One region of the Shewanella sp. M-Br genome, then DNA from elsewhere that is predicted to be linked to it. Evidence: predicted binding sites of a transcription regulator. Region 1 holds the regulator's gene; the other holds the start of a gene.

What was found. Region 1 encodes sigma-54, which starts transcription at its own class of promoters, with help from an activator protein. Its sites were predicted from a motif close to GTTGGCACGNNNNTNGNNT; they were not measured.
Region 2: the regulator sigma-54 is predicted to act here: its motif matches at 1,450-1,468, upstream of AAA952_RS16830 (flagellar hook-length control protein FliK).

What each region holds. Positions count from the first base shown of each region.
Region 1 is NZ_BJBV01000010.1:54,290-58,488, reverse strand. Features, by position in the region: gene lptA (lipopolysaccharide transport periplasmic protein LptA) at 1-296, shown strand, start outside; gene lptB (LPS export ABC transporter ATP-binding protein) at 293-1,024, shown strand; gene AAA952_RS10175 (RNA polymerase factor sigma-54) at 1,132-2,610, shown strand; gene hpf (ribosome hibernation promoting factor) at 2,639-2,926, shown strand; gene ptsN (PTS IIA-like nitrogen regulatory protein PtsN) at 2,929-3,372, shown strand; gene rapZ (RNase adapter RapZ) at 3,369-4,199, shown strand, end outside.
Region 2 is NZ_BJBV01000021.1:25,412-29,610, reverse strand. Features, by position in the region: gene fliI (flagellar protein export ATPase FliI) at 1-841, shown strand, start outside; gene fliJ (flagellar export protein FliJ) at 871-1,317, shown strand; gene AAA952_RS16830 (flagellar hook-length control protein FliK) at 1,561-3,156, shown strand; gene fliL (flagellar basal body-associated protein FliL) at 3,241-3,768, shown strand; gene fliM (flagellar motor switch protein FliM) at 3,808-4,199, shown strand, end outside.

The DNA.
Region 1 (4,199 bases):
CGTATAGCCAGATATTAGACGATGGCCGTCCTGCATCGGCCAGCGCGAAAGAAATTCGTTACGATATGGCAAGCCGCACCTTAACACTGAAAGGTATGGCGTCATTAGATCAAGCGGGTAGCCAAGTTACAGGCAATTTAATCCGCTATAACATGATTCAACAGAAATTGATGGCCGAGAGTACTGGCAGTGGTGACGATCGCGTGATCACTATTATTCAGCCAGAAAACTATCAAGATGATGCTAAATCAGATGCTCCAGCGGATAAACCTGTGAAAAAGCAGGACTCTAAATGACCCAAATCACCTTAAGAGCACAAAATCTGGCGAAAAGTTACAAGAGTCGCCAAGTGGTTAAAGACGTCAGTCTGACGGTAAAAACCGGTCAAGTCGTTGGCCTACTCGGTCCAAACGGTGCAGGTAAAACCACGACCTTTTACATGGTTGTCGGGCTAGTGAAGAGCGATAAGGGACATATCTTTATCGACGATGATGATTTAACCGCAGATCCTATGCATCTGCGTGCCCGCAAAGGCATAGGTTACTTACCGCAGGAAGCCAGTATCTTTCGTAAGCTAACTGTTCATGACAACATCATGGCCGTACTGCAAACTCGTAAAGAACTTAAAAACGAAGAACGAGAAGAAGAACTAGAACATCTGCTCGAAGAGTTTCATATCACCCACATCCGTGACAGCCAAGGCATGTCATTGTCGGGTGGCGAACGTCGTCGCGTCGAAATTGCGCGGGCTTTAGCCGCTAATCCTAAGTTCATTTTGCTCGATGAACCGTTTGCCGGCGTCGATCCTATTTCAGTTATCGACATCAAGAAGATTATCGAACAACTCAAAAGTCGCGGCCTTGGCGTACTGATCACAGACCATAATGTCCGCGAGACATTAGATGTATGTGAACATGCTTATATTGTGAGTCACGGAAACCTGATTGCCGAAGGAACTCCAGCAGAGATCTTAGACAATCAGCAAGTTAGGGCTGTGTACTTAGGTGAACAATTCAGGCTATAGTTAATCGAGCGAAGCCAATGGAGGCAATTTATACCGCCATTGGGCTTCACTCAAGATAATAATAAGCGACCTCATCCAACAATAATAACGTAGGGATCAGCGGTAACATGAAAGCGTCACTCCAGCTCAAACTGGGTCAACAGTTAACCATGACGCCACAATTACAACAGGCCATACGTCTGTTGCAACTGTCGTCATTAGAACTGCAGCAAGAGATCCAGCAAGCATTAGATTCTAATCCCCTTCTCGAGCTGGAAGAGGATCAATTCGACGCCACTAAAACCCCTGTAAACCAAACGCTATCCGATACGGATTTCAGTGAATCTAGCACTCTGCCACCAGAAAAAGACAGCTCCACCATAGACACGGCAGAGTCGCTAACCAAAGAATCCATGCCCGATGAGCTCCCCATGGACACCACATGGGATGAAGTGTTTACCGCCTCCCCAAACTCAGGCCCCGGCGGCAGTCGTGAAGACGATATGCCCTTCCAAGGCGAGACCAGTGAAGGTTTGTACGAACACTTAGAATGGCAAAAAAACCTCACGCCGTTTTCTGAAACCGATTTAGCCATTGCCACCGCCATTATTGATGCAATCGACGATCAGGGCTATCTCACCCAAAGCACTGAAGAAATTCTCGAAGCCATGGGCAATCCTGAAGTTGAGCTTGACGAAGTCGAAGCCGTACTCAAGCGCATTCAGCATTTTGATCCCATAGGCGTTGCCGCCCGCGATTTAAGTGAATGCCTGCTGATCCAACTGTCGCATTTCGCCGCTGATACTCCCAACCTAGAAAACGCCCGTATGCTGATCAAAGATCATTTAGATCTGATCGCCGCCCGTGATTTTAGGTTGTTGATGCGTAAGACTAAATTAAAAGAAGATGAATTAAGGGATGGTATAGCACTCATCCAAACCCTCAATCCTCGCCCAGGTTTGTTGATCACGCCCAATAATGACGAATACGTTATCCCAGATGTGTCTGTGTCGAAGAAAAATGGCCGCTGGGTCGTTGAGCTTAATCCTGACTGCATGCCCAAAATCAATGTAAATCAACATTATGCTTCTATGGCACGCAGCACAAAAAACCAAGCCGATAGCCAATTTATTCGCGGCCATCTGCAAGAGGCTAAATGGTTTATTAAGAGTCTAGAAAGCCGTAACGACACTTTGCTTAAAGTTGCTAATTGCATAGTGCAATATCAGCAAGGTTTCTTTGAGTATGGTGAAGAAGCCATGAAGCCTATGGTGCTTAACGATATTGCTGAAGCGGTAGAAATGCATGAGTCCACCATCTCACGGGTCACAACTCAAAAATACATGCATACCCCTAAGGGACTTTTTGAACTAAAATACTTCTTCTCTAGCCACGTCGGGACTGACGATGGTGGTGAGTGCTCATCCACAGCAATCAGAGCCTTTATAAAGAAACTGGTGGCAGCGGAAAACCAGAAAAAACCATTAAGCGATAGTAAGATGGCACAACTTCTGGCAGAACAAGGGATCAACGTAGCCCGCAGAACCATTGCGAAGTACCGAGAGGCTATGCTTATTCCACCTTCTAATCAGCGTAAAAGTTTATAACCTACAGTGGATATCGGAGGACGTTTCTATGCAAATAAACCTAAGTGGACACCATGTCGAAATTACCGAATCGTTACGTGCATATGTAGAAGAAAAGTTTTCAAAACTTGAACGCCATTTCGAACAGATCAATAATGTGCACGTTGTGCTCAATGTTGAGAAAATGCAACAGATTGCTGAAGCGAGAATAAACCTCATAGGTGGTGAAGTTTTTGCAACTTCAGAGCATGCTGACATGTATGCCGCTATAGACGCCCTGATTGACAAGCTTGACCGTCAGGTTATTAAACACAAAGAGAAGTTAACAAAACACTAATAATGGAACTTTGTACCATACTGCGGCCGGAGTGCACTACCTGCGCCACTCCGGGCAGCAAGAAAAAGGTACTGGAACTCATCAGCGACTTAGTCGCTGCCCAGTACCCGACCCTCTCATCTCAAGAGATATTCGAAAGCCTAGTGGCGCGCGAAAAGATGGGGAGCACAGGTATAGGTAACGGCATCGCCATTCCACATGGTCGACTAGCCGATATAGATCAGCCCATTGCCATACTAATTAAGTGTGAAGAGCCGATAGCATTTGATGCTATCGATAAGCAACCTGTTGATATTTTATTTGCACTACTGGTGCCTGCAGACCAATGTCAGCAGCACTTAAGTACCTTGTCTTGCATGGCCGAAAAGCTGAGCGACAAGCAAATATTAAAGCAATTACGCAAGACGCATGATGAAACGGAACTCTATCAGGTAATCACTGGATGAAACTGGTCATAGTGTCGGGCCGCTCAGGCTCAGGCAAATCTGTCGCCCTTAGGGTACTCGAAGATCTCGGCTATTATTGTGTCGATAACCTTCCCTTGCCATTGATTGGCAGTTTGCTTGAGCAACTCAAAGGCAGTAACGATCTCGTCGCCATCAGTGTCGACGTGCGTAACATGCCTGAGCAGGATAAGGTCTTAGTGAAACAACTCGCTAGCCTACCTCCAGATACTGAGTTAACGAGCTTCTTCCTTAACTCCAGCGATAAAATTCTGCTCAAGCGTTACAGCGAAACCCGCCGTTTGCATCCTTTGTCGAAGAGCCGAGTCTCTTTGCAAGAAGCGATAAAGCTGGAGGGGAAACTGCTCGAGCCTATGTCAAAACTGGTCGATCACTACATAGATACGTCGAATTTGAATATCTATGATTTAAGCGACCAAGTCAGACAAATTCTCCTTGGTAGTGTCGATAAAGAACTCGTGATCAACTTCGAGTCCTTTGGCTTTAAGCACGGAATGCCCACCGAAGCCGACTTTATGTTCGATGTACGCTTTCTGCCCAATCCCCACTGGGAGTTGGCGCTGCGGCCATTGACTGGCTTAGATGAACCCGTGGCTGAGTTCTTAAATCGCCAACCACTGGTCAATAAGTTCATCTGGCAAATAGAAAATTTACTGGAGACTTGGCTGCCGCACCTCGAGCGTAACAATCGCAGTTATTTAACTGTGGCCATTGGCTGCACAGGTGGACAGCACAGATCAGTTTACGTCGCAGAGCAATTGGCAAAACGCTTTAGTAACGGTAAACATAAAGTTTATGCCCGTCATCGA
Region 2 (4,199 bases), on a different contig from region 1:
GGGCTTGTTTGCCGGTTCTGGTGTGGGTAAGAGTGTGCTCTTAGGTATGATGACTCGCGGTACTACCGCCGACATTATTGTGGTTGGGCTAGTGGGTGAGCGTGGCCGGGAAGTGAAAGAGTTTATTGAGGAAATTCTTGGTGAGAAGGGTCGAGCGCGTTCAGTCGTTGTTGCTGCGCCTGCGGATACATCGCCTCTGATGCGCCTTCGCGCCTGTGAAACCTCGACTCGTATTGCCGAATACTTCCGCGATTTAGGCTATAACGTTTTATTGCTTATGGACAGTTTAACGCGCTACGCCCAAGCGCAGCGGGAAATTGCTTTGGCTGTGGGTGAACCGCCTGCGACTAAAGGTTATCCGCCTTCTGTGTTTGCAAAATTGCCACGTTTAGTTGAGCGTGCTGGAAACGGTGGCCCTGGGCAAGGTTCAATTACGGCATTTTATACTGTGTTGACGGAAGGAGACGATCAACAGGATCCCATTGCCGATGCTTCGCGGGCGATCCTCGATGGTCACATTGTCTTGTCACGTTCGCTTGCGGATTCGGGGCACTATCCTGCAATTGATATTGAAGCTTCTATTAGCCGAGTCGCGCCTATGGTGATTTCCAATGAACATTTGGAGGCGATGCGCCGCGTGAAACAAACCTATTCTTTGTATCAGCAAAATCGAGATTTGATTTCTATTGGGGCCTATGCCCAAGGAAGCGATCCTCGCATTGATAATGCGATACGACTGCAGCCAGCAATGAATGCTTTTTTGCGACAAACCATGCGTGATGCATTTAGCTTTGCCGATAGCCAAGTCATGCTTGGGCAACTTGCTGCACAGTGCAAATAATGGCGTCATCGAATTAATCGAGGTCTAGTATGGCTAACGCCGATCCCTTGTTGTTAGTGTTAAAGCTTGCCAATGATGCCGAAGAACAAGCGGCTTTATTGTTAAAATCGGCGCAGTTAGAGTGTCAAAAACGGTTGAATCAACTCAGTGCTCTGAATAACTATCGCTTAGAATACATGAAGCAAATGCAATCCCAGCAAGGTCAAGCCATCAGTGCTAGTCACTATCACCAGTTTCACCGTTTTATTCGTCAGATCGATGACGCAATTATCCAGCAAAATCGCGTCGTTGCCGACGGTGAAAAGCAAAAAGAATATCGACAACAACATTGGTTGGAAAAGCAAAAAAAACGTAAGGCAGTAGAATTACTCTTAACCAGTAAAGAGAAGAAGCGTCAAGTGGTTGAACAAAAAAGGGAGCAAAAAATGACCGATGAATTTGCTTCCCAGCAATTTTATCGCCGTCATCAACGTTAGTGAAATGATAGGCATATTTACTGCTCGCTAGCCGGATAGACTCTTTAGTTTTTTTTGTATTGATGGCATAAGCATCAATTTGACACCTCCCAGAGTTAATTCTTTTCGATATGCTGTCGTAAAACCTGATGTGTTGGCATCTTATTTGCTTTGATTTAGTCCATTACCCTGCAACCGCAGTGTTTAATTGACGTTTCTACCTAGCCATTTTCTTTTTTTGCTGGGTAATGTTTGGGAGCACTTATGCAACAAATGACCAATATCCTGTTAAGTAAAACAGGCAACTCTGCGGCCAATTCCGCTAAGACATCTTCCCAAGAGTCTAATAATGAAGACTTTTCATCTACACTTGCGTCAGTCACCGCTAGCTCATTTTCTATTTCTGCGTCTAAAAAAACCATTGCTAACACTGATGATACTGTGCAGGTTACCTCTGCTGATAAAGTAAAAGATGACGATATATCAACTGATGACGCCGACGTAAATCTCATTTTTGCCCAAATTAGCATGGCAAATGATATGAAGAAAACGGCATCAGATGGAGATAGTTTGCCGCTAGCATTTTTAAATGCTGAAGAAGATATAACTGGTGAAGAAAATATTGATACTTCATCAGCTTTATTAACCGGCTCAGCATTGGCATCTACTGTTTCTGCTGAGATTGAACTGGCATCAGATATAGATGCCGATGAAGCGGGTTTTTCTGCTGAATTACAAAAGTTAGTTTCTACTAGCCCAGATATGGCAGCAATTTCAATCGCAGATGACGTGAAACCATCTTCTTTGACTGATAAGTCACTCGTACATATTCTTCCCATAGACCCAAATATACTTGAAGCGTCAGCGGATAGTGATGCTGTGATTGATCCAAATTTGACCGATGACGCTTCAGAATTACCTTTAGAAGACACTGAGCTTGTCTCTGCCACTGAAGTCGGGGTGAGTATAGATGAGTCTTTAGTTGAGAATGAGGTCACACTTAATGCTGTGATTAATCAAGCGGGCTTAGCGAACAGTGCAACGATAAAGTCGGTAACCAACACTGCGGCAAAAGCAACGACTAGTAGCTCTACAGTGAATAGTCTCAATACGGCTAATATCGCGATCTCGGGAAATACTTTCGACCTGAATACCTTAGGCTCTTCAACTTCATCTGAACCATTAGATACAACATCTGTAACAGAAAGTGATCTTGATGGGAGTCCCAATTCCGATTTGGCTGCTAACCTATTACTGAAAGATGCTAAATTAACGGTTGCGATGGATATTCCCAGAGACGAAAGTTTTATGGATGATAGTAATACTTTCTCAGAACTTAAGTCGACATCATCCATACAGACACTCTCGATGTCACAATTAAATCGCCAAGAAACCATGCAAGTTCAGTTGTCATTGCGTCAAGGAGTAGAACAGCAAAACCAAATGCAGGAGATGATCCAACGATTTTCACCTGTGATGAAGCAGCAATTGATTACTATGGTGAGTCAAGGCATCCAACATGCGGAAATCCGGCTCGATCCACCTGAACTTGGACATATGTTGGTAAAGATCCAAGTGCATGGCGACCAAACCCAAGTACAGTTTCATGTTACTCAGCCGCAAACGCGCGATCTGGTTGAACAAGCTATGCCAAGATTACGTGAGTTATTGCAAGAGCAAGGGATGCAGTTGGCTGACAGCCATGTTTCTCAAGGCGATCAAGGTGAGCGTCGTGAAGGTAGTTTCGGTGATGGCGGCAGTTCAAATGCGGCTGATATGGATGAAATCTCGGCAGAAGAGTTACATTTAGGTTTAAATCAAGCGATTAGTGTAACTTCAGGTATAGATTATTACGCTTAAGCAGGTAACCTATAGCAATGACTGACATAATTACGTTTCAAATAAAACTGTAATGAGTTTCCGCCTAAATTAAAGAGAATAGTGATGGCTAAGGAAGAATCGTTAGAACTTGAAAGTACTGAAGAGCCTAAGAGTAAGAAGAAACTATTTATTTTTGCTGGTGTAGGCGTTTTAGTCGCGCTGTTAATCGGTGGCGGCGTCTGGTTCTTTATGGGAAGCAGTACCGAAGAGGTTCCCGCCGTAGCAGCAGATAGTGCTGTTCAGGCTGAAGTCCCAGCATCAGGAGAAGTGGCTACCGCATCATACGTACCTATGCCGCGTCCTTTCTTATTCAACTTACCTGGGCCTGATAGGGCTCGTTTAGTTGAGATTAAAGTGCAGCTGATGGTGCGTGGTACCGATGATGATGTGCTAACACAAAAACATATTCCGCTGATTGAAGATGCGCTTTTAACGACCTTTAGTGGTGCAGATGTGCAAAAGCTCAGCACGCAAGCGGGGAAAGATGAGTTACGGCAGTTAGCACTTTTGAGTGTGCAAAATACTCTACAGTCAGTAACTGGGCGTAAGGTTGTCGAGAAAGTACTATTTACCGGTTTTGTAATGCAATAATCCTTTAACTTCAGCACCAAAAGAGGCGAAGGCAATATAGTGAGTGATTTATTAAGCCAAGACGAAATTGATGCGCTATTGCACGGGGTTGATGACGTTGATGATGACGAAATTGACGCTGTTGGAGAAGATGCCCGTTCCTACGATTTCTCTTCCCAAGATCGAATAGTTCGTGGGCGTATGCCGACGCTGGAAATCGTGAATGAGCGTTTTGCGCGCCATTTGCGCATCAGCATGTTTAATATGATGCGCCGAGCGGCCGAAGTGTCGATCAACGGTGTACAGATGCTCAAGTTTGGTGAGTACGTACATACGCTTTTTGTTCCAACTAGCTTGAATATGGTGCGTTTTAGCCCACTCAAAGGCACAGCATTGATCACCATGGAAGCGCGACTGGTATTTATCCTAGTGGATAACTTCTTTGGTGGCGA